2 regions of the Caballeronia sp. INML3B genome follow, and region 2 is predicted to be linked to the other one. Evidence: predicted binding sites of a transcription regulator. Region 2 holds the regulator's gene; the other holds the start of a gene.
The links. Region 2 encodes FNR, which switches genes on or off when oxygen is low (the NO sensors DNR and NnrR bind a similar motif). Its sites were predicted from a motif close to TTGATNNNNATCAA; they were not measured.
Positions count from the first base shown of each region.

Region 1 (9,931 bases), on a different contig from region 2:
CGATGCGCGAAGCCATGCGCACCGCGTGCGGGCTTTCGAGCTTCTCGACGTACACCATCTCCGAGCCGCTGCGCACCGCCAGATGCACGGTTTCCTGCGTCGCGTCGCGCAGGGTCTGCAATGCGTCGGCGGCGGCGATGCGCAGATCCGAGCGCTCCCAGCTTCGGCTTGCGAGCGACATCAGACGCGGGCCGAGCGCGTAGCATCCGGCGCGCGCGTTCTCGACGACCAGCCCTTCGGCAAGCAACGCGCCGACGATGCGATACACCGTCGGGCGGGGATAGCCGCTCGCGGCCGTCAGACGCGCGATGGTCGGCGGCTCGTCGGCATCGGCGATGAGTTGCAGCACCGCCATGAACTTCGAAAAGGCGGCGGTGCCGGTTGCCCTGGCGGCGTCGAGGGAAGTGGTGTCTGATGGCATGATCCGCGAATCATGCCACGAGATAGCCGCCGTCGACGGGAACGACCGCGCCCGTCATGAACGACGCCCCCGGCGACGCGAGAAACGCCGTCACCCGCGCGACGTCTTCGGGCAAGCCCCAGCGCTTCATCGGCGTGCGTTCGAGGATCGCTTGCGCGCGGCCGTCGTCGTCCTGGAGCGCCTGGGTGAGCGGTGTCGCGATCCAGCCGGGCGCGACCGCGTTCACGCGGATGCCGTCGGCGGCGTAGGCGATCGCGAGCGACTTCGTCAGTTGCGCGACGCCGCCCTTGCTCGCGCTGTACGCGGGCACGAGGCCGCCGCCGAAGAACGTCAGCATCGACGCCGTGTTGACGATAGCGCCACGGGTCTTCGCGAGCAGCGGGCGCGCGGCCGAGCACATGCGCATCGTGCCGTTGAGGTTCACGGCGATCACGCGCTCGAACGTTTCGATATCGTGCTCGTCGCCGCGACGGATCATGCCGGCGCAATTGACGAGCACGTCGAGCGTGTCGAGCGTGGCGAAGAGCGCGGCGGTGCTGGCGGCATCGGCGACATCGAGCGCGGCCACTTCGATGCCGTTGCCCAACGCGTCGCGCTGGGCATCGGTCGGCGCGAGACCGGCTGCAACCACGCGCGCGCCGAGCGCCGCGAACTGTTGCGCGATGCCCGCGCCGATGCCCTGGGTGCCGCCGGTCACGACGACGGTCTTGCCCTTGAAGAGATCAGATTGAAAAGTCATATCGTGAAGGTCAGACGGCGGGAATGGGTTCGGCCTGCTGCTCGGTATCTTCGATCGGCGAACGCACGACGAACATGTAGACGAGCGCGGCGGCGAACGCGACGCCCGCGCTGATCAGGAACGCGTTCACGAACGAGTGCGTCTTGTCGACCACGAGACCGGTGATGAACGGCGCGAACGAGCCGCCGAAATAGCCGCCGAAGTTCTGGATGCTGCCGAGCGACGCGACCATGTGGCGCGGCGCCGCGACGGAAACGAGCGCCCAGGCCGCGCCGCTCGCCATGTTGACGAAGAACATCGCAGCCGAGAGATAGACGATCGCGAGCGTGAGGTTCGGCGTGAACGCGGCCGGCACTGTGAAGAGCGCACCGCCGATGAGACCCGAGCAGATCGGCCACTTGCGGCTGCGGATCGGGGCGACGCCGCGCGCCATCAGTCCATCGGCGATGAAGCCCGACGACAGCATGCCGAGCGTGCCCGCGAGATACGGAATCGTCACGATCCAGCCCGTCTTCGCGATCGTCAGATGACGCTCATGTTCGAGGTATGCGGGCAGCCACGTCAGATAGAGCCACACCATGTAGATCACGCCCATGAAGCCGAAAATCATGCCCCACGTGGTCGCCTTTCCGAAGAGGCCGCGCCATTCCGCGAACGTCATGTTGCGTTCCTTGCGCTGCGTCGGCTCGCCTTCGGTCAGATGCGCGAGTTCGTCCGAGTCGAGCTTCACGTCGCGGCGATTGCGATAGACGATGTACCAGCCGATAGACACCGCGATGCCGAGCGCGCCCATGATGACGAACATGTTGCGCCAGCCGAACGACAGCAGCAGCACGGTAAGGATCGGCGGCGCGAGCGCGGGGCCGATCGTCGATGACGTGACGAAGATCCCCGTCGGTTTGCCGCGTTCGCGTTGCGCAAACCATTCCGACACCACCTTAGCGCCCGCCGGAAACTGCGGCGCCTCGCCGATACCGAGCGCAATGCGCGCCGCGAGGAATTGATGCAGGTTCGTCACGAGGCCGCCGAACAACTGCGCGACCGACCACACGAACATGCCGAGGCCGAGCATGATGCGCGCGCCGAAGCGGTCGAGCATCACGCCGATGGGCAACTGCGAGAATGCATAGGCGAACGAGAACGCGGAGAGCAGCAAGCCCATCTGCGAGGCAGAGAGGCCGAGCTCCTGCGTAACCGAGTGATTGGCAATCGAAAGCGTGCTGCGATCGAGATAATTCACGATGCCCGCGAGCATCAGAAAGGCGATCGCGACGACCTGAATGCGCTTCAGGCGCGGTGATTTTTCCAGCATTGTTGTCTCCTCCGGATGCTCTTTTGAGTCTGCGAGAGGTGGTTCGGGAAATTAGCGAATGAACTGGTCGACGAAATCCGCGCCGAGACCAACCGACTCATAGTGCTTGCGGCACATGTCGACTTTGGTGAACACGTCTTCGTAACCGGTGTAGTTGCCGTACGGGTCGCAATAGAACATCACGCCGTTCACCTGGAAGTAGGTGATCATCTCTTCCACGTCTTCCGGCACGTAGAGCGTGTGCGTTTCGCCGGGCGGCTCGAAGACGTAGCTGCCTTCGGTCGCTTCCCAGTCATGCTCGAGATAGCGCCAGCGGCCTTTCAGCACCATGCCGTGAACGGCTTGCGGGTGACGGTGGCGCGACAGCACGCCGGATTTGCGCACGCGCAGGAGGTTCATCCAGTAGCCGGTCGATACGTTCAGGCACAGCGGACGGAACCAGACGTTTTCCGCTTGCGGGACCCATTCGCGCTCGTCGGCGGGAATCGCGCAGGGGACGACGATTTCCTTTTGAGCTTCTTTCGGGAAGGGCAGTTGATACGGCGTCATGGCGTCCGCCGTGGGTTTTGGCGCGGTCATCGCGTCTCCTTGTCCATAATGTGGATCATAGATTCAAATTATGGACAAATAATCGGCCTCGTCGGGAAGATTGTCAAGATTCTTCACCGGATGCTGAATTCGTGCAGGATGACGGCCGGATCGCAAACGAAAAAAAAGCGGACCCGCAAGCGGGCCCGCCTTTCGATTCGCTCGGTGAGTCCGAGAGGCTTATCGCGCCATCATCAACATATGCACGTTATGCATCACCCAGACAGTGCCGACGATCAGGATGAACGACATGAGAATGGTGTAAGCAAACGACATCGCATGCCAGCGCTGTCCCTTCGACGCGTTCACGTGCAGGAAGAACACCACATGCACGATGACCTGCACCGCGGCCAGCACCGCGAGCGCGACGATGCCGCTCTCGCCCTTGAATGCGCCCGACGTTGCGGCCCAGAACGACGCCACGGTCAGCACCACGGCCAGCACGAAGCCGATGAGATACCCGCGCACGGTGACGTGCGGGACATCGCTCGAGTTGGTATGAGCATGTGCCATCAGACGACGCTCCCGAGATAGACGAAGGAAAACACGCAAATCCAGACGATGTCGAGGAAGTGCCAGAAGAGGCTCAGGCAGGCGAGACGACGCAACTCGCGCTCGTTCATCTCCGGATTGCTCGCGATCTGCACCGCCAGCACGACCAGCCAGATCAGGCCGATGGTGACGTGCAAGCCGTGCGTGCCGACCAGCGTGAAGAACGACGACCAGAACGCGCTGCGTTGCGGACCCACGCCTTCAGCGATCAGATGCGCGAACTCGTGCACTTCCAGCCACAGGAAGCCCGCGCCCAGCACGAACGTGACGAAGAGCCACGCGAGCGCTGCGCCCGACTTTCTGCGAGTCGCCGAGATCATCGCGAGACCGAAGGTCAGGCTGCTCGTGAGAAGCAGCGCCGTTTCGTACGCGACGTCCGTGAGGTTGAAAAGATCCTTGCCCGTCGGGCCGCCTGCTGTCTGCATCGCGAACATTGCGAAGGCCGCGAAGAGTGACGCGAACAGCACGCAGTCGGTCATCAGGTAGGCCCAGAAGCCGAACACCGAATGCGACTGGTGCTCGTGCTCATGGCCGTGCGCGTGCTGCGCGGAAAGTGTCGATTGCGACATTACATTGCCTCCAGTTCGAGTTCGCGCTCCGCGCCGGCCTTCACAGGCGACTTCGGCGGGCGATTGCGCTCTTCGGTCGACTTCACGGTCGCAGCCGGGATGATGAAGCCCGCGTTCTCACGGAAGCTATAGCCGATCGCCGTCGCGACGACGCCAACGAGACCCACGACCGCCAGCCACCAGATGTGCCAGATCGCGGCAAAGCCGAATGCGAGGGCGAAGAGACCGATTGCGAGACCCGCGCTCGTGTTCGACGGCATGTGGATGTCGCGGTACGGACGCGTGTCGACGCGGCCATGTTCCTTGGCATCGGCGAAATCGTCGAGTGCGCGCACAGCCGGGATATTGGCGAAGTTGTAGACGGGCGGCGGCGAGCTGATCGTCCACTCGAGCGTGCGGCCGTTCCACGGATCGCCGGTGATGTCGCGATAGGCAGGCTGATTGCGGCGGATGATGCTCACCACGATCTGCAAGACCTGGAACACGACGCCCAGCGCGATGATCCCGACACCGATAGCGGCGACGATGAAGAACGGCTGCCATGCCGGGTTGTCGTAGTGATTCAGGCGGCGCGTCGCGCCCATGAAGCCGAGGATGTAGATCGGCACGAACGCGACGAAGAAGCCCACGAACCAGCAGATGAACGCGTTGCGGCCGAGCTTTTCGTCGAGCTTGAAGCCGAACACCTTCGGCCACCAGTACTGCACGCCTGCGAAGTAACCGAACACCACGCCGCCGATGATCGCGTTATGGAAGTGCGCGATCAGGAACAGCGAGTTGTGCAGCACGAAGTCCGCGCCGGGAATGGCCAGCATCACGCCGGTCATGCCGCCGAGCGTGAAGGTGATGACGAAGCCGATGGTCCACAGCACCGGCGTGGTGAACTGCACGCGGCCGCGGTACATCGTGAAGAGCCAGTTGAAAATCTTCACGCCGGTCGGGATGGAGATGATCATCGTCATGATGCCGAAGAAGGCATTGACGTTCGCGCCCGAGCCCATCGTGAAGAAGTGGTGCAGCCACACGAGGAACGACAGCACCATGATGCAGCACGTCGCCCAGACCATCGTCTTGTAGCCGAAGAGCGGCTTCTTCGAGAAAGTGGCGACCACTTCGGAGTAGATGCCGAAAGCGGGCAGAACCAGGATGTAGACCTCAGGGTGACCCCAGGCCCAGATCAGGTTCAGGTAGACCATCGGATTGCCGCCGCCGTCGTTCGAGAAGAAGTGCATGCCCATGTAGCGGTCCAGCGCCAGCAGCGCGAGCGCCACGGTCAGGATCGGGAACGTCGCCATGATCAGCACGTTGGAGCAGAAGGCCGTCCAGGTGAAGACGGGCAGCTTCATCCACGTCATGCCGGGCGCGCGCATCTTCACGATCGTGACGAAGAAGTTCACTCCGGTCAGCAGCGTGCCGACGCCGGACAACTGCAACGCCCAGATGTAGTAGTCGACCCCGACGCCCGGACTGAACTGCGTCTCGGAAAGCGGCGGATACGCGAGCCAGCCCGTCGACGAGAACTCACCGATGAAAAGCGACAGGTTGATCAGGATGGCGGCCACGGCCGTCATCCAGAACGAGAGCGAGTTGATGAACGGGAAGGCCACGTCGCGCGCGCCGATCTGCAGGGGCACGACGAGGTTGAAGAACGCGACCAGCAGCGCCATGGCCATGAAGAAGATCATGATGGTGCCGTGCGCCGAGAAGATCTGGTCGTAGTGATGCGGCGGCAGATAGCCCGGTGCATCGAGCGCAATGGCCTGCTGAATGCGCATCATGACGGCGTCGGCGAAACCGCGTACGAGCATCAGCCCGGCGACGATCAGATACATGACGCCGATGCGCTTGTGATCGACCGAAGTCAGATACTCGCGCCAGAGCCAGCTCCACTTTCCGAGTTTGGTGATAAGGGCGACGGTACCGAGTGCGAGGATCGCCATGAAGACGGTCGCCCCCATGATGATGGGCTCGTGGTACGGGATCGCCTCAAGCGTTAATTTGCCGAACATGGCTTACCCCTTTGTTACACAATTTTCGCCATTCACATCGAAGCGGCCATTGTTGTATTTGGCGACGATGTTTTTGAAAAGCTTCGGATCAACGGTCGAGAAGTAGCGTACCGCAACCTTCTCGCTCGGGCGTGCGACGCCGGCGTAGACGTCCATGCTCAACGCCTCGGGCGCGCTCTTGACTTGCTTGAGCCACGCGTCGAAGTCGGCGTTGGACATCGCCAGCGCGCGGAACTTCATGTCGGAGAAGCCCTTGCCGCTGTAGTTCGCCGAGATCCCCGCATAGTCGCCCGCGTGATCGGCCAGCAGATGCAGACGCGTCTGCATGCCCGCCATGGCGTAGATCTGGCTGCCGAGTTGCGGGATGAAGAACGAGTTCATCACCGAATCCGACGTGATGCGGAAGTTCACCGGCGTGCCCACCGGAAACGCGAGCTGGTTCACCGACGCGACGCCCAGATCCGGATAGATGAACAGCCACTTCCAGTCCAGCGCCACGACTTCGACGTTGATCGGCTTGACGTTCGATTCGAGCGGCTTATAAGGATCCAGCTCGTGCGAGGTCTTCCACGTCAGGATGCCGAGATACAGGATGATGATCGCGGGGATGATCCAGACGACGACTTCGATGGCCGTGGAGTGCGCCCACTTCGGCGCGTAGGTGGCGTTCTTGTTGGACGCCCGATAGCGCCATGCGACGAACAGGGTGAGCAGAATCACCGGGACGACGACCAGAAGCATGGCGTAAGTCGCGGTGGCGATCAGCGAAGATTCCGCTGCGCCAATCACGCCTTTCGAGTCCAACACCTCCAGCTTGCATCCCGAAAGACAGAGACTGGCTATCAACCCCGATAACAATGGCACTGCTAAACGTTGGGTATTTTCATTCATTGCATTCGCTGGTTTCTATGATCGAAGCGTCCCGGGAAGAACGCCACTGCACGGCTTTGCGCCGCGTCAAGATCATGCCACGCGCGATTTTTCGCGATGGCGCGAATGTTTGGAAAATTGTTTCAGATCAAACCGATGCGACAGGGTGTCGCGCAGGATGGGGCCTTGCCGGTGTGTCCGGAAGAGGGTAGGGGAGTCTACAACGAACGGATGAGGTCGCGGGTGTCATAAAGCGTGGCGTGGGAGCGCGCGGCGACCCGCCGCAATACGCCATGCCGACGCTTATGCGGCAAGCCAATTCTCTTCGTGCGTGCGGGCGCGCGCTCGGCTCGCAAGCCGCACCGCGACGCGAGCGGTATCCGAGTCAGGTCCTCCAAGCCTTCGACTCGGAATGTGCTGATTTTTATTGCCTGAGCCCGGCATCAGAATGCCTGCGCCAGCGAAGCTACCTCAAGAGGGAACGCCTCCCGCTATCTGCGAACGACTGCCATGCGTACCCACATGGCGTGGCGAACGCCCCGCCGTGTACGCGCGTCCATGCCGAAAGATCCGCGCAGCGCCGTTGCACACGAGAAAGATTGAGGACTGCAATCGTTATAAATATATGGACGCAAAAATTCAACGCATGAAGTCGTTCGGAGCAAGCATGCTCCTTGGAATCGCATTGCAGTGGACGGTCGCATCCGCGCACGCGGATAGTTCGGCCAACAATAAACGCGAACTGGAAATGGCGTGGAAGGCGGCGCAGGCTGCGGCAATCGTAGGACCTGCCGACATTCCTCTGAGAGACCAGGCCAAACTCAAGATCGGGAACGGCGAGGTGTTCATCCCCAAGGCCCAGGCCGACCGGCTGATGAAAGCGAACGGCAACAGCGAGGACCCGGATCGCATTGGTCTGGTCGTGCCGACCAACGATGACGAATGGATCGTCGATGTCGATTACATCGCCTCGGGCTATATCAGGGACGACGAGGCTAGGGACTGGAACGTCGACGATCTCTACAAGTCCCTGAAGAAAGGCACCGAGGCGGCGAATGCGGACCGTGAGGAGCGAGGTATTGCTCCGGTCGAAATCATCGGATGGGTGGAACGCCCGCATTATGACGCCGCGAAGCGCCACCTGATCTGGTCGATGGCGTCGCGCTCGAAAGACGAGCCCGCCGGCGCGCCGCAGACGATCAACTACAACACGTACGCGCTCGGGCGCGAAGGTTACATAAGTCTGGATCTGATCACCGACAAGACCACGATCGACAAGGACAAGCGCGCCGTGCAGGCATTGCTCGCGGGCCTCGATTTCAACAGCGGCAAGCGTTATGCCGACTTCGACGCGAAGACCGACAAGCTGGCGGAATACGGCCTCGCGGCGCTGATAGGCGGTGTTGCGATGAAGAAATTGGGCCTCTTCGCGCTGATCGCTGCGTTCGCCGCGAAGTTCTTCAAGGTCATCGCGCTGGCGGTCGTCGCACTGGGCGGCGGTCTCGTGAAGTGGTTCAAGCGCAAGCCGAAGCCTGATTCGCACACGACGCCGGATGCGTAGCGGGCAGTCATGCGCGCTCCGCGGCGGCGCACGCTCGAGCTAGGCCGTTTCGACTAGCGGCACATCGTCGCTTCATCCTCACGGCGGATAGGCGTTTCGTGCGACGCTCCTTACCATTCGGAGCCTGCGTCTGACAATATTCCGCGTGCACCCCAGCCGCGGTGATATCCGTCACCTAAGCGTCCCATAAGCTTCAGGCGCCGAAAATGTAAGTTTCGTTCCTGAATGCGGAGCGTTCCGGCGCGTTTTGCGCGCCGCGGTCTCCGCTGGCGCGCATGCCCTCCACCGACCGAATCTCCCAGCTTCACGCCGCGGAAGTTCCGTGGCGCTATTACGATCTCGCCAAGTCGCGCGTGCAGGCCCACGAACCGCCGGCGCCCGGCGAGGTCTGTCTATGGCTGGTGCCGAGCGAATTCCGCTTTGCGTCGGCGTCGAATATTGGGAACTGGCTCAGTCCGGCCGAGCGCAAACGCGCGCGCCTGCATCCGAACTCGGCGCTCGGGCGGCGCTTCGGCGTCGCGCGCGCGACGCTGCGTCTCGTCCTCTCGCACATGCTGCACTGCGAGCCCGACCAGGTGGGCGTGGAGGACGAACCCGGCGAACGCATCGTCGTCACGCACCCGCTCGTCGAGGGCACGATTCATGTCGATGTCGCGTACTCGGGCATCTGGATCGTGATCGCGGTGGCATCGACGAGAATAGGGCTCGGCCTGACCGTCGAGACGACCGGCGCCCACGACACGGACGCCAGACAGCTCATGTGGGGCGAAGCGGCGCGGATCGGCAGACTGCGCGCGGCACACGGCACAATGCACGACGACGCCTCGCCGCCCGACTGGCGCGGCCTCACGCTGCCGATGCCCGGCGGAATTTGCGGCGTGCTTGTCGTCGACCAACCCGTCGCGCGTGTGCAGGCGTTCGGGTGGGAAAGGCCGTTCGAGGCGGAGGGGAGCGCAGCCGCGTCCTGAATCCGCACGAGCGCCGGGCAATTCGGGAGAAACAGGACATCATGGATTACACGGCGCTCGCGCAACGCCATGCGGTCGCGATCATCGCGATCGTGCTCTTCGTCGTTCCTTCCATCGCGGCCTGCGCCTCGGCCTATGCCGCGCGGGACAGGCGGGCGTCGGGCACCACCGTCGCGGTCGCGGCGTCCGTGACGGCCGCACTGGGCGCGGCGGTGTTCGTCGCCATTGCAATGCGCATTGCGCACGGCACGGCGTTTTCATCGGCGGATCAGCGTGTGCTCGACGCCGTGCGCGACGGCACGCCCGCACTCGCCGCGCGATGGTTCGCCAGTCTCACGCATC
Region 1 covers NZ_JALQDI010000056.1:952-10,882, reverse strand. Annotated here, with positions in the region: gene NCS58_RS24880 (IclR family transcriptional regulator) at 1-421, opposite strand, end outside; gene NCS58_RS24875 (SDR family NAD(P)-dependent oxidoreductase) at 432-1,160, opposite strand; gene NCS58_RS24870 (MFS transporter) at 1,171-2,472, opposite strand; gene NCS58_RS24865 (2,4'-dihydroxyacetophenone dioxygenase family protein) at 2,524-3,051, opposite strand; gene cyoD (cytochrome o ubiquinol oxidase subunit IV) at 3,241-3,573, opposite strand; gene cyoC (cytochrome o ubiquinol oxidase subunit III) at 3,573-4,181, opposite strand; gene cyoB (cytochrome o ubiquinol oxidase subunit I) at 4,181-6,190, opposite strand; gene cyoA (ubiquinol oxidase subunit II) at 6,194-7,081, opposite strand; gene NCS58_RS24840 (DUF2167 domain-containing protein) at 7,728-8,621, shown strand; gene NCS58_RS24835 (hypothetical protein) at 8,897-9,589, shown strand; gene NCS58_RS24830 (phosphatase PAP2 family protein) at 9,631-9,931, shown strand, end outside.
Region 1: the regulator FNR is predicted to act here: its motif matches at 7,199-7,212, upstream of cyoA (ubiquinol oxidase subunit II).

Region 2 (9,931 bases):
CCGTGTAAGCGGTTAATAGGAAATCGGAGTTATCAATGTACCGGAACATCATGGTCGCACTCGACGGAAGCGAACCGTCGCAACGTGCATTGGACGAAGCGATCCGTTGTGGAAAGGGCTCGCAAGCGCGAGTGCGCGCAGTTTTCGTCGCGGATGCGGCGGCGCTGTCGTCATATCCGGTGCGTCATCGCAACGAGGTGTTCAGCAACGCGCGCCGCATGCTCGACGGCGCGCGGGAGCGCGTTCAGGCGGCCGGTCTCGAATGCGAGACACAACTGCTGGAAACCGAAAACACAACGGACACGGTTGCGCGATGCCTTCAGCGCTTCGCGACGCAAACGCAAGTCGACATGGTTGTCATGGGCACGCACGGCCACACCGGTATTCGGCGGCTGGTCCTCGGCAGCGTCGCCGAAGCATTCTTGCGACATTCGACTTGTCCGGTGCTTTTGATCCGATCACTCGCTCAGGCGTGACGCAACGCTTGCTGAGACCCTGCTGGGCTACGGGATGCTGTCGCTCACGTTTGCGAGTATCGATGACAGGCCGGCATCGTCGATGAAAAGCTTTGATGCGGAGCACGAAATGAGGAAGCAGTGCATGGGGACAGTATTGCTTCTGGGACTGGCGGCTTGCGCATCCGATGCACGCTGGAACCAGTTTCGGCAGACCGAGCCCACCCTCGTGGAGGCGCGAGAGTTTGCAACGATCGACTGCTCGGGAAGCGACGAATGTGCGCAACGTTGGGACCGCACGCGCCAGTACGTCGCGCGCTATTCAGCCACTCGCATACGTCATGCGGATGCGGCTGCGATCGAAACGGGCCGGCCGCTCGAAGCCGGCGTGGTGTATCTGTGGGCTACGCGTACGCCGGCGGCACCGGGCAGCGGGCGCGCGCGCATCAGCTTGAAAGGCATGTGCCGCGGCATGTATGGCATGGACGGCGGCCCCGGCTGGCTCTACGCGCAATGCGCCAGTCAGATTCGCAGCATCGAGATGAATTTCCGGGGCTTCGTCCTGGCGCCGGCTGAAGGCTGCGCGGACGATGCTGCGTGATCGAGCATCACTTGACATGAGTCAATTCGGTTACGCATTGAAAGCGGACGATGAGTGGACGTCGCAACGTGCGAAGAACGCCGGATTCATCAGCAAAACCGGCAAGGACAAAGTTCGGTGGGGGAGGAAGATCATGGGGCTCGGCATGCAAATCGCCTATCAGGGCTTTGTCGGTAGTAACGACGTCGAACGCGCGGCCGGTGTCGAACTCGTGCGACTCGAGCGCGCCGCGAAAGACATCGCGAACTGCCATCTGACGATCGAAGCGTATCGGGATCAGTCTGGAGACCGCCGCTATGATGCGCGGCTCGATCTCGTGACGCGTGATTTCGATCTTATTCCAGTTGAACACGCCTCGGACCTGGATGTCGGCGCGGCGATTCATCAGGCATTCGACAACGCGATGCGCTGTCTTCAACACATGCGCTTTTCGTCGAACTGAGGCGTTCGGCTCACGTTGCGAATGGGCCGGGACCGCGTGTCTGTGCGCTTCCTTCACCCAGGACGTCGGGCTCGTCGGAAAAGATCTCGTGTTCAGCAAGCGTAGTTTCGCTGTCGACGCACTGGATGTGCCAATACCCTGCGTTCGGGGCACGAGGCGCGTTTGAGTCGCCGCAGGCAAAGACTACGGCTCGTCCGCGCTCGCACGTCACAAGTTCCGCGGTGCCGGACACTACTTGCCGCGCCGCGAGCACCAGGCCCTCGAGCATGGCGACAGGAGCAGAAACGTCGGGACCGCGCAGCAGGGTGCCGCCCGGCGTGAGTTCCCACGTTCCCCATGATGGCAGCTCGATGCGGTCATGCGCTTCCCGCGACCAGCGTCCGCGTTCCTTATCGAGCCATAGCACCGCAAACGCCGATTCGGCTTCTCGATTAAAAGCGTCGAGCTTGATGGTGATTCGCATAACGGTCTCCTGCGAAGTGGTCAATGACGCAATACCCACTCGACTAACGTATGGGCGTCTTCAGGCGAGAGCGGGCCGCCACGCTCCGCGGGCGAGGGCATGGCCATGTTTCCCCAATGCGCACGACCGCCGACGCGCAGTTTGTGTTCGAGCATGATGTGCGCGCGTGGGTCGTCGCGGTAGCGGTTGGCGATCTCCTGAAACGATGGAGCGAGGAAAGGCGCATCGTTGGTGTGGCAGAACATGCAATGCTGCTGGTCGATGAGTGCGCTCGGTTCGGGCTGGGCGAGCGCGCGCGATGCGATGAGCAGCAGTGCGGCAAGAAGCGCACCCAGTGCGACATGTCGGGCGTGAACGCGCGGGCCATCGGATCGCGCGCGATGACCGAGAAAGCGGTGAGTGTGCATGATCGGTGAGAGAAGTGTTCACACATTGATCATGCGGGTGCTTCTCTCGCGGGCGTTGATCTGAGTCAACGCCGGTCATGGGTCGAACGCAAACACTGAGTGGTGTACGAGCCGACATCCGCGAGGAAGCGCGATCATGAACATCAGCTTTCCAATCCAGGCGCCCGCGTATCTCGGCGATGAGCCCGCGCTCATGTTCTGGGCGCTCGTGGACGACACGCGCATTGAATGCACCATATCGGCGGAAGCGCTCCAGGATCATTTCGGCGCAGCGTCCTCGCGCGAGGACGACCTCCAACGCGCGTTCGAGATGAACCGCGCCGTCATAGAAGGGGCAGCAGAACAATTGCTGACCAGCGTCGGCTGCAGACCGGTCGTGCTTCGCAGCGGATACTTCCGGTTCAGCAGTGGAGGCGCTGCTGCGGGCACGCATCGGACGCGCCCGGTCAGGTGACGGTTTCAGTGTGCGGCCGACATTCCGCCAGGCGTGCAGACACAGATCCGCCGCTCACACCCTTTCGAGCCCTGCCTGATCCAGTATCCGCACTTCCTTGCCGCGCGCATCGACCACGCCGGCCTTTTGCAGTTTGGAGAACATGCGGCTCACCGTCTCCAGCTTGAGGCCCAGATAGCTGCCGATCTCCTCGCGTGTCATGCGCAACAGAAACTGTGCGGGGGAATAGCCTCGCGCCTTCATGCGCGTCGAGATGTTGAGCAGGAAAGCCGCGACGCGTTGCTCGGCCGTCATCGTGCCGAGGAGCATCATGAGGTTGGATTCGCGCACGATCTCGCTGCTCATCAGTCGATGCACGTGATGCTGGATCGTCTTGACCTCGCGGCAAAGCAGTTCGAGCAAGTCGAAGGGGATGATGCAGACGACGCTGTCTTCGAGCGCGATCGCGTCGCACCCGTGGTGATCCGAGCTGACTCCGTCGAGCCCGAGCGCGTCGCCTGCCAGGTGAAAGCCCGTGACTTGCTCGTTGCCGTCACGATGCATGACGACGGTTTTGAAGCAGCCGCTACGCACGGCGTAGACGCTCTGAAAGGCATCCCCGGATCGATAGAGCGTCTCACCGCGCCGCACGGTCCGGGTCGAGCAGATGATCGCGTCGAGCCGCTCGTATTCATCCGACGAGAGACCGCTCGGCATACACACGTGCTGCATCGAGCAGGTCGAACAGCGCGCACCCTTGCGTGTTTCCGAGCTATCCGCGATCTGGAAAGTGCGGCGCGGGACCGGCGCTTCGGATTGTCGGAGGATGGATCGGCCTTCGCTCACTGGGAACATGGTGTGTCTCCTGTCGAACCGGGGTTCGCGCGCGCGAGGCGGATGCCGGGGAAGTCGGCGTCTCGATGCGCGGCGGATGATTCCATGCGTCGAATTATTGGCCGCGCTGTCTCGAAATTAAATCGGCGGCGGCGGAAAGTTCGGTAGGGATTTCGGCAGGCGTGTAGGGAAATCCTGACGAGCGAACGCTTACGCGTCGTCGTTATCGTCGTCGAAAAGCTTGTGGCGCACGGCATAGCGCACGAGGGCGGCCTCGTGCGGCATCTGCATTTTCTCGAGAATGCGCGCCTTGTATGTGCTGATGGTCTTCGCGCTCACGGACAGCGCCTCGCCGATCTGGTTGATGGACTCGCCCGCGCAAAGCCGCTGAAACACCTCGAACTCCCGGTCCGACAAGCGTTGATGGGGCAGCGCGTCGGCAGGCTCGGTCAGGCTTTGCGCGAGGCGCTCGGCCATCGAGAGGCTCACGTACACGCCGCCCGCGGCGACCTTGGTGACGGCAGCCAGTAATTCCGCGCTCGCGCTTTCCTTCGTCAGATACCCCGACGCACCGCCCTTGAATGCCCGGGCGGCGTATTGCTGTTCGGCATGCATGGTGAGTACGAGAATGCGTAGCGCGGGCCTTTCATCCTTGATCTGCTTGAGGAGGTCGATGCCGCTGCGGCCCGGCATGGACAGATCGAGCACCAGCACCTGCGCCGGCGTCGAGCGCACCAGCGCGAGTGTGCTCGCCGCGTCGCAGGCTTCACCGGCCACCTCGAAACCACTCGCGTTGCCGAGAATGTGGCGCAGGCCGTCGCGCACCATCGCGTGATCGTCCGCAATCAGCACTCTTGTAGTCATGGTTGCGATTCCCTCTCCGCCACCGCTTCGCGTGGCAGGACGACTGTCAGCACGAAGCCGCACTCGGGCGTCGAATCGATGAACACGCGCCCGCCCAGTGCATGCGCGCGTTCACGCACCCCGATCAAGCCGAACGATTTGCCGTTCGCGGCCGGCAAGGACGAGGCGCCGATGCCGTCGTCGCCCACGCGCAGCACGCAGTTGGCAGCATCGGCGTTGAGCGACACTTCGACGCGGCTCGCGCGGGCGTGTCGCACGATATTCGCAAACGCCTCCTCGATGATACGGAAGACCGCGGTTGCGGCATCCGCGTTGAACGCGAGATCGCCGGTATCGAGATTGTGCCTCACGTCGATGCCGTGGCGCCGGATGAAATCATCGACAAGCCAGTCGATGGCAGCCGATAACCCCAGGTCGTCCAGCATGACGGGCCGCTGATCCGATGCGATGCGTCTGAGCGAGGCGATGTTGCGGTCGATAAGCCCAACCATGTGCTGAAACTGAGCGGCAACGTCTTCATTCAGCAGTGTGTGCGCGCCAAGCTGTGCGTGCAGCGCGAATATATTCATTTTGAGCGCGCTCAGCGTTTGCCCGAGATCATCGTGCAAGTCGCGTGCGACGCGGCTCTTTTCCTGCTCGCGTACTTGCTGGAGATTGGCCGAGAGCGCGCGCAATTCTTCGCGCGAACGCTGAAGCTCGGCCTCGGCCTTCACGCGCTCGGTGACATCGCGAAGAATCACGGTGAACAGCTTGCCGTCGTCATCTTCGACCTGCGATATCGATGCCTCGATGGGAAACTCCTCGCCGTCGGCGCGCAGGCCGTATAGCACGCGCTGCGGGCCCATCTGACGATCCGATACCCCCGTGCTTCCGAAGTGCCGGACCTGGTGCTCATGCGCCGACCGGTAACGCTCGGGGATGAAGCGCGACAGCGGCCCGCCGATCGCGTCGCTCGCCGCGCACCGGAACACGCGTTCGGCCATGGGATTGAACAGGACAATACGTTGCGTCGAATCGACTGTGATGATGGCGTCCGTCGTAGACCGGATGATGCCGTCGAGCCGCGTGTGGCTCACGGTTGTCGAACCGGCGCTCGCCCGCCTGACGCGTTGCGTGGAAAGTAGAAGGATGGCGCTCGCAAGCAGCAGGGCGCAGATCGCGGCGGCCGCCAGCAGCCACGCCCGTGCTGCGACAGACAGCGTACAAATCGAAGGCAGGTATTGAACGCCGATCCAGCACACGCCGAAGAGTGTCGCTCCCGCCAGCAGTGCTTGCCCGGTTGCTTCGCGCGACGAGGCTCGTCGAACGTGCTGGCCGTTCGCTTGCGCGGGACTTCGACCTTCGTTTTCGCTCATACGCTTCGGCGGTCCGTGCTTGCGTGTCGTGAAGCTGCGCAGTAAGGGAAGTGCGAATTAATTATAGGGTCGACGCGCGCGCCGCCGGGATCAGTCGGCAGTTTCTGCGGTTTGCTCCCGGCGTTGCGCGTCCTCTTCGGCCTCGCGTCCCGGCACGAGCATCACGGGACAATGTGCAATTCGCATGAAACGCTCGGCGACGCTGCCCAGCACCAGGCGCCGCCAGCCGCGCCGGCCATGCGTACCCATGACGACGAGGTCGGCGCCGAAATCCTCGGCACAGCGCAGGATGCGTTCCGCGATGTCATCGCCGGTCAGCTCGACTTCGCTGATGCGCGGCGTGCCTTTCACGCCTTCGCGCACCATGCGCTCGACGGCTTGCGCGCCGAGGCGCCGGCCCTCTTCGAGAAGCGCTTCGCGCATGTCGGGATAGAAGGTAGCGGCGGCGTCATACGCGATCGGCTGCAAATCGACGACATAGAGCGGCTGCAGCTCGGCGCCGTTCGCTCGCGCGATTTTGATGGCTTCATCGAAGGCGTGCGCGGAAGTGACGCTACCGTCGATCGGCGCGAGTATGCGGGTGTACATGGGGGGCTCCTCGAAAGGTGAAAGAGGTGCGGTTCAGTGGGACATGAGCACGGGTATCGTCATCGCGCAGCACCGTCCGGTGTCCTTCCAGAGGACCACTTCCTGCTCGTCGGTTCGATCCGGTTGCCGGCGCTTCCGCTGCGCGCTGGCCTGCATGGGGAGATTCTGCGGATCGTGGAGCAGATCTCCGTTGACTCAAATCAAACGATGGCATCGCGAAAACAGATGCGTCATTCATTGACCTGGCTCAAGGCCGCGCTGCGCGCTGCGCTTAGCATCGGCGTGTCGGGCTCGCTGCAGGCAACGGAATGATTGAAGCGCCCGATGCTTCTACGCCGGAACGATGAAACGGGCGCGGCATGACAACTGATATTCGCTTTATCCAAGGGAGAACCGCCATGTCGCTCAAGGGATCCATAGACGATGCCGATTGGACCGTCACCTGCTGCACGGAGCAAACGCCCCGAGGTGTCGAATGTTCGATCAGCGTCGAGCAGCGCAACGTGGAGGGTGGCCGCTTCATGCATCGCTTCAGGCACGCGAGCACCTTCGATAACGAACGTGAAGCCGTAATTGCCGGGCTGCGCGAAGGCATGGCGTGGATTCGTCTAAAGGCCACCCATACGATCAACGTCTAGCCGGATTCGATTCGATGCAGCCAGTGGCCGCTCGGTGGATAACCTCGAATTCAACTGAATGCCTTGCATTGTCGCGCCATTGGAGGCGCCATCTTTTAGACATGACCGGCTGGGTACGCGCGTCAGGCGAGGGCGATTCGACACGAGTCAATGAAACATGCCGAACGCGATACGCCGCATTGGCTTGATCTGCGTCAGGCGTCGTGTCATAGCGAGCGGTAGGCGGTGCGAATCGAATCCGCGGGCCGCGCCGGGAGGTAAGTTATGGAAGCAGACAAGGACACGCCGGCGCGCGCTGGCGGCTTCAGGCGCGTCGTTCTTTGCGTCGATTCCTCCGACGCGTCTCGCTGCGCCGCCGCTTTTGCGCGGCATTTCTTACGGCCTGACACCCAACTCACGATTGCCGCTGTGGCACTCGACCCGCATCTGCTCGCACCCCACGCGGCGCTCGCCGGGCTTGATTTCGGCGCTGCGCACAAAGAGCTGGTGGAAGATGCGAAATGCGCGATTGCCGAGTCGAGCAGTGCGCTCGCGGGCGCGACCGCCTCCGTGCGAGCACGGGTGATCGATCTCGCGAAAGAGGGCGGCGATGTTGCGCATGCGCTCGCAAGAGCCGCACAGGCAGAGCACGCGGATCTCATGATCCTGGGTACCCGGCAACATCACGGTCTCGTGAGGTGGCTCGATCCGTCCGTGACAGACAGGCTGAGCCAGCTTGCACCTTGCGCGATGATCGCGGTGCCTGCGGGTTACGACGCCGCGCGCGACGCTGGCATTCATCGGATTCTGTTCGCGGTCGATGGCAGTCCGACGTCGCTCGCGGCGGTGAACCTCGGTGCCGCGCTTGCGACGCCTGACACGCGGATACGTGTGGTCTATGTCGTCGATCGCGCGGTACGTTACAGCGATTTCGTACCCGTGACCGCGCTCGAGGACGCGTTCGTCAAGGAAGGCGAGTCGGCGATCGCAGCGGCGGCAGGGCGGCTGGCATCTGCGCCCAACGTCACACGCTCGCACGTGTCGGTCGATCTGATCAGCACGGACATCAGCGCCGACGATGTCTCTCATGCGCTGCTGCGCGAAGCCGAACGCTGGAACGCCGATCTCATCGTGCTGGGAACGCACGGCAGACGTGGCGTGATGCGAGCGTTCGTTGGCAGCGTCGCCAACCGGGTGGCGAGCCTCGCGAAGATTCCCTCGATGCTGGTTCGCGACCAGCACGATCGAGTTGCAAGCAGTTGATGCATGTCAACGGCGTGCAGAGCGCGCGCGGTATCGTGAACCACGCACGCGAGAAAGTGCGTGATGGATGTGTCGAAAGACGACTTTCCCTCATGTTCCGATCACTTAGCCGCCTGGAGATGAAGATGCAAGCACGCGACGTAATGACTACCTCTGTCGTTTCCGTGACGCCCGATACGACGGTGCACGAACTGGCGATGTTGCTGACGAAGCACCGTATCAGCGCCGCACCTGTCGTCGATCAGGAACAGCATGTCGTCGGCATGATCAGCGAGGGCGACCTGCTCCATCGCGAGGAGATCGATACCGAGAAGACGCCGTCTCGCCGGTCCTGGTGGCTCGAGATGCTGGGCTCGGATAGCGGCGCGGAAGACTACATCAGGTCGCACGCGCGCAAGGTGGGCGAGATCATGAGTCGCGACCCCATCTGTGTCAGCGAGGACGCATCGCTCACCGAGATTGCTTCGGTGCTCGAAAGCCATCACATCAAGCGCGTGCCTGTGTTGCGCGAAGGGCGCGTCGTGGGCATCGTGAGCCGTTCGAATCTCGTGCAGGCGCTGGCTTCCGCGTTCGTTGAGCCGCGGGCTCCCGCGACGAGCGATGCGGAAATCCGCGCAATGCTCATGGGCGAGCTCGCCGGACGCGGCTGGGCGTTCCCGGGGCGCAATATCGTCGTGCGCGATGGCGTGGTGCATCTGTGGGGCACTGTCTGGTCGAGCGATCAACTGGATGCCATGCGCATCGCGTCGGAGAGCATTCCGGGCGTCAAGCGGGTGGAGGATCACACCATCCCGTACCCGATCATGCCGGGCATCTGAGCTTGCGTGGGCACGGCGTCATCGCGCGCCGTGCGATTGGCTACGAGCCGAGGAGTGCATCCATGATTCAGGAATTAACGCTCGACGCACCGGTATGTTGCGAGGGCGGCTGCGTCCAATTCACCGGCAGTCTGGACGGAAGACCGCAGACCTTCCGCGTCGAGGGCGACGTGTTTCGCGAGTTGTTGCAGGTCAGGCATCTCGACGAAGCAAGCATGAAGAATCTCTTCATGGCCGACCCGGAGCACTTTCTGTTCGTCGCGGCCCGCAAGCTCGGCGAGCTGGGTCCGAGCAACGCGCCCATTCACTTGACGCTTGCCGATCTGCTTCGTTGAAGGCGACGGGTCCGTCCGGTCAGTACGACATCAGGACCGGAAGCTCGGCTTCGCGGAGCACGGCCCGCGTGAAGCCGCCAAGGAGTGTTTCGCGCACGCGGCCATGGTGAAATGCGCCCATGACGAGCAGTCGCGCGCTCTGCGATTTCAGATAGGAGGTCAATGCCTCCTCGACATGTGCGCCCCGCGGGACGGAGAGTTCGATGACGTTCGCGCGAACCGCGTGCCGGATCAGGCTTCGCGCGAGGTCCGACGCGGCGCGCCCGTCGCCGAGCGGCGGGTCTCGGTCAGTGCGGATAGATACGATGTCCACGCGCCTCGCCCTTGAGAGCAACGGCAGTGCATCGTAAGCGGCGCGCGCGGCTTCCCGGCTGCCGTCCCATGCGATGACCGCCGTCGCACCGAGCGGGCTCGGCGAGTTCTTGCAGGGCCAAACCAGTACCGGGCCGCCCGCAC
Region 2 covers NZ_JALQDI010000064.1:36,042-45,972, reverse strand. Annotated here, with positions in the region: gene NCS58_RS27600 (NAD(P)H-dependent oxidoreductase) at 1-8, shown strand, start outside; gene NCS58_RS27595 (universal stress protein) at 36-476, shown strand; gene NCS58_RS27590 (hypothetical protein) at 511-1,056, shown strand; gene NCS58_RS27585 (hypothetical protein) at 1,073-1,498, shown strand; gene NCS58_RS27580 (DUF3564 family protein) at 1,509-1,961, opposite strand; gene NCS58_RS27575 (c-type cytochrome) at 1,982-2,368, opposite strand; gene NCS58_RS27570 (DUF1488 domain-containing protein) at 2,505-2,822, shown strand; gene fnr (fumarate/nitrate reduction transcriptional regulator Fnr) at 2,877-3,656, opposite strand; gene NCS58_RS27560 (response regulator transcription factor) at 3,846-4,499, opposite strand; gene NCS58_RS27555 (PAS domain-containing sensor histidine kinase) at 4,496-5,854, opposite strand; gene NCS58_RS27550 (universal stress protein) at 5,945-6,442, opposite strand; gene NCS58_RS27545 (hypothetical protein) at 6,479-6,754, shown strand; gene NCS58_RS27540 (hypothetical protein) at 6,841-7,080, shown strand; gene NCS58_RS27535 (universal stress protein) at 7,345-8,322, shown strand; gene NCS58_RS27530 (CBS domain-containing protein) at 8,448-9,140, shown strand; gene NCS58_RS27525 (hypothetical protein) at 9,203-9,475, shown strand; gene NCS58_RS27520 (universal stress protein) at 9,495-9,931, opposite strand, start outside.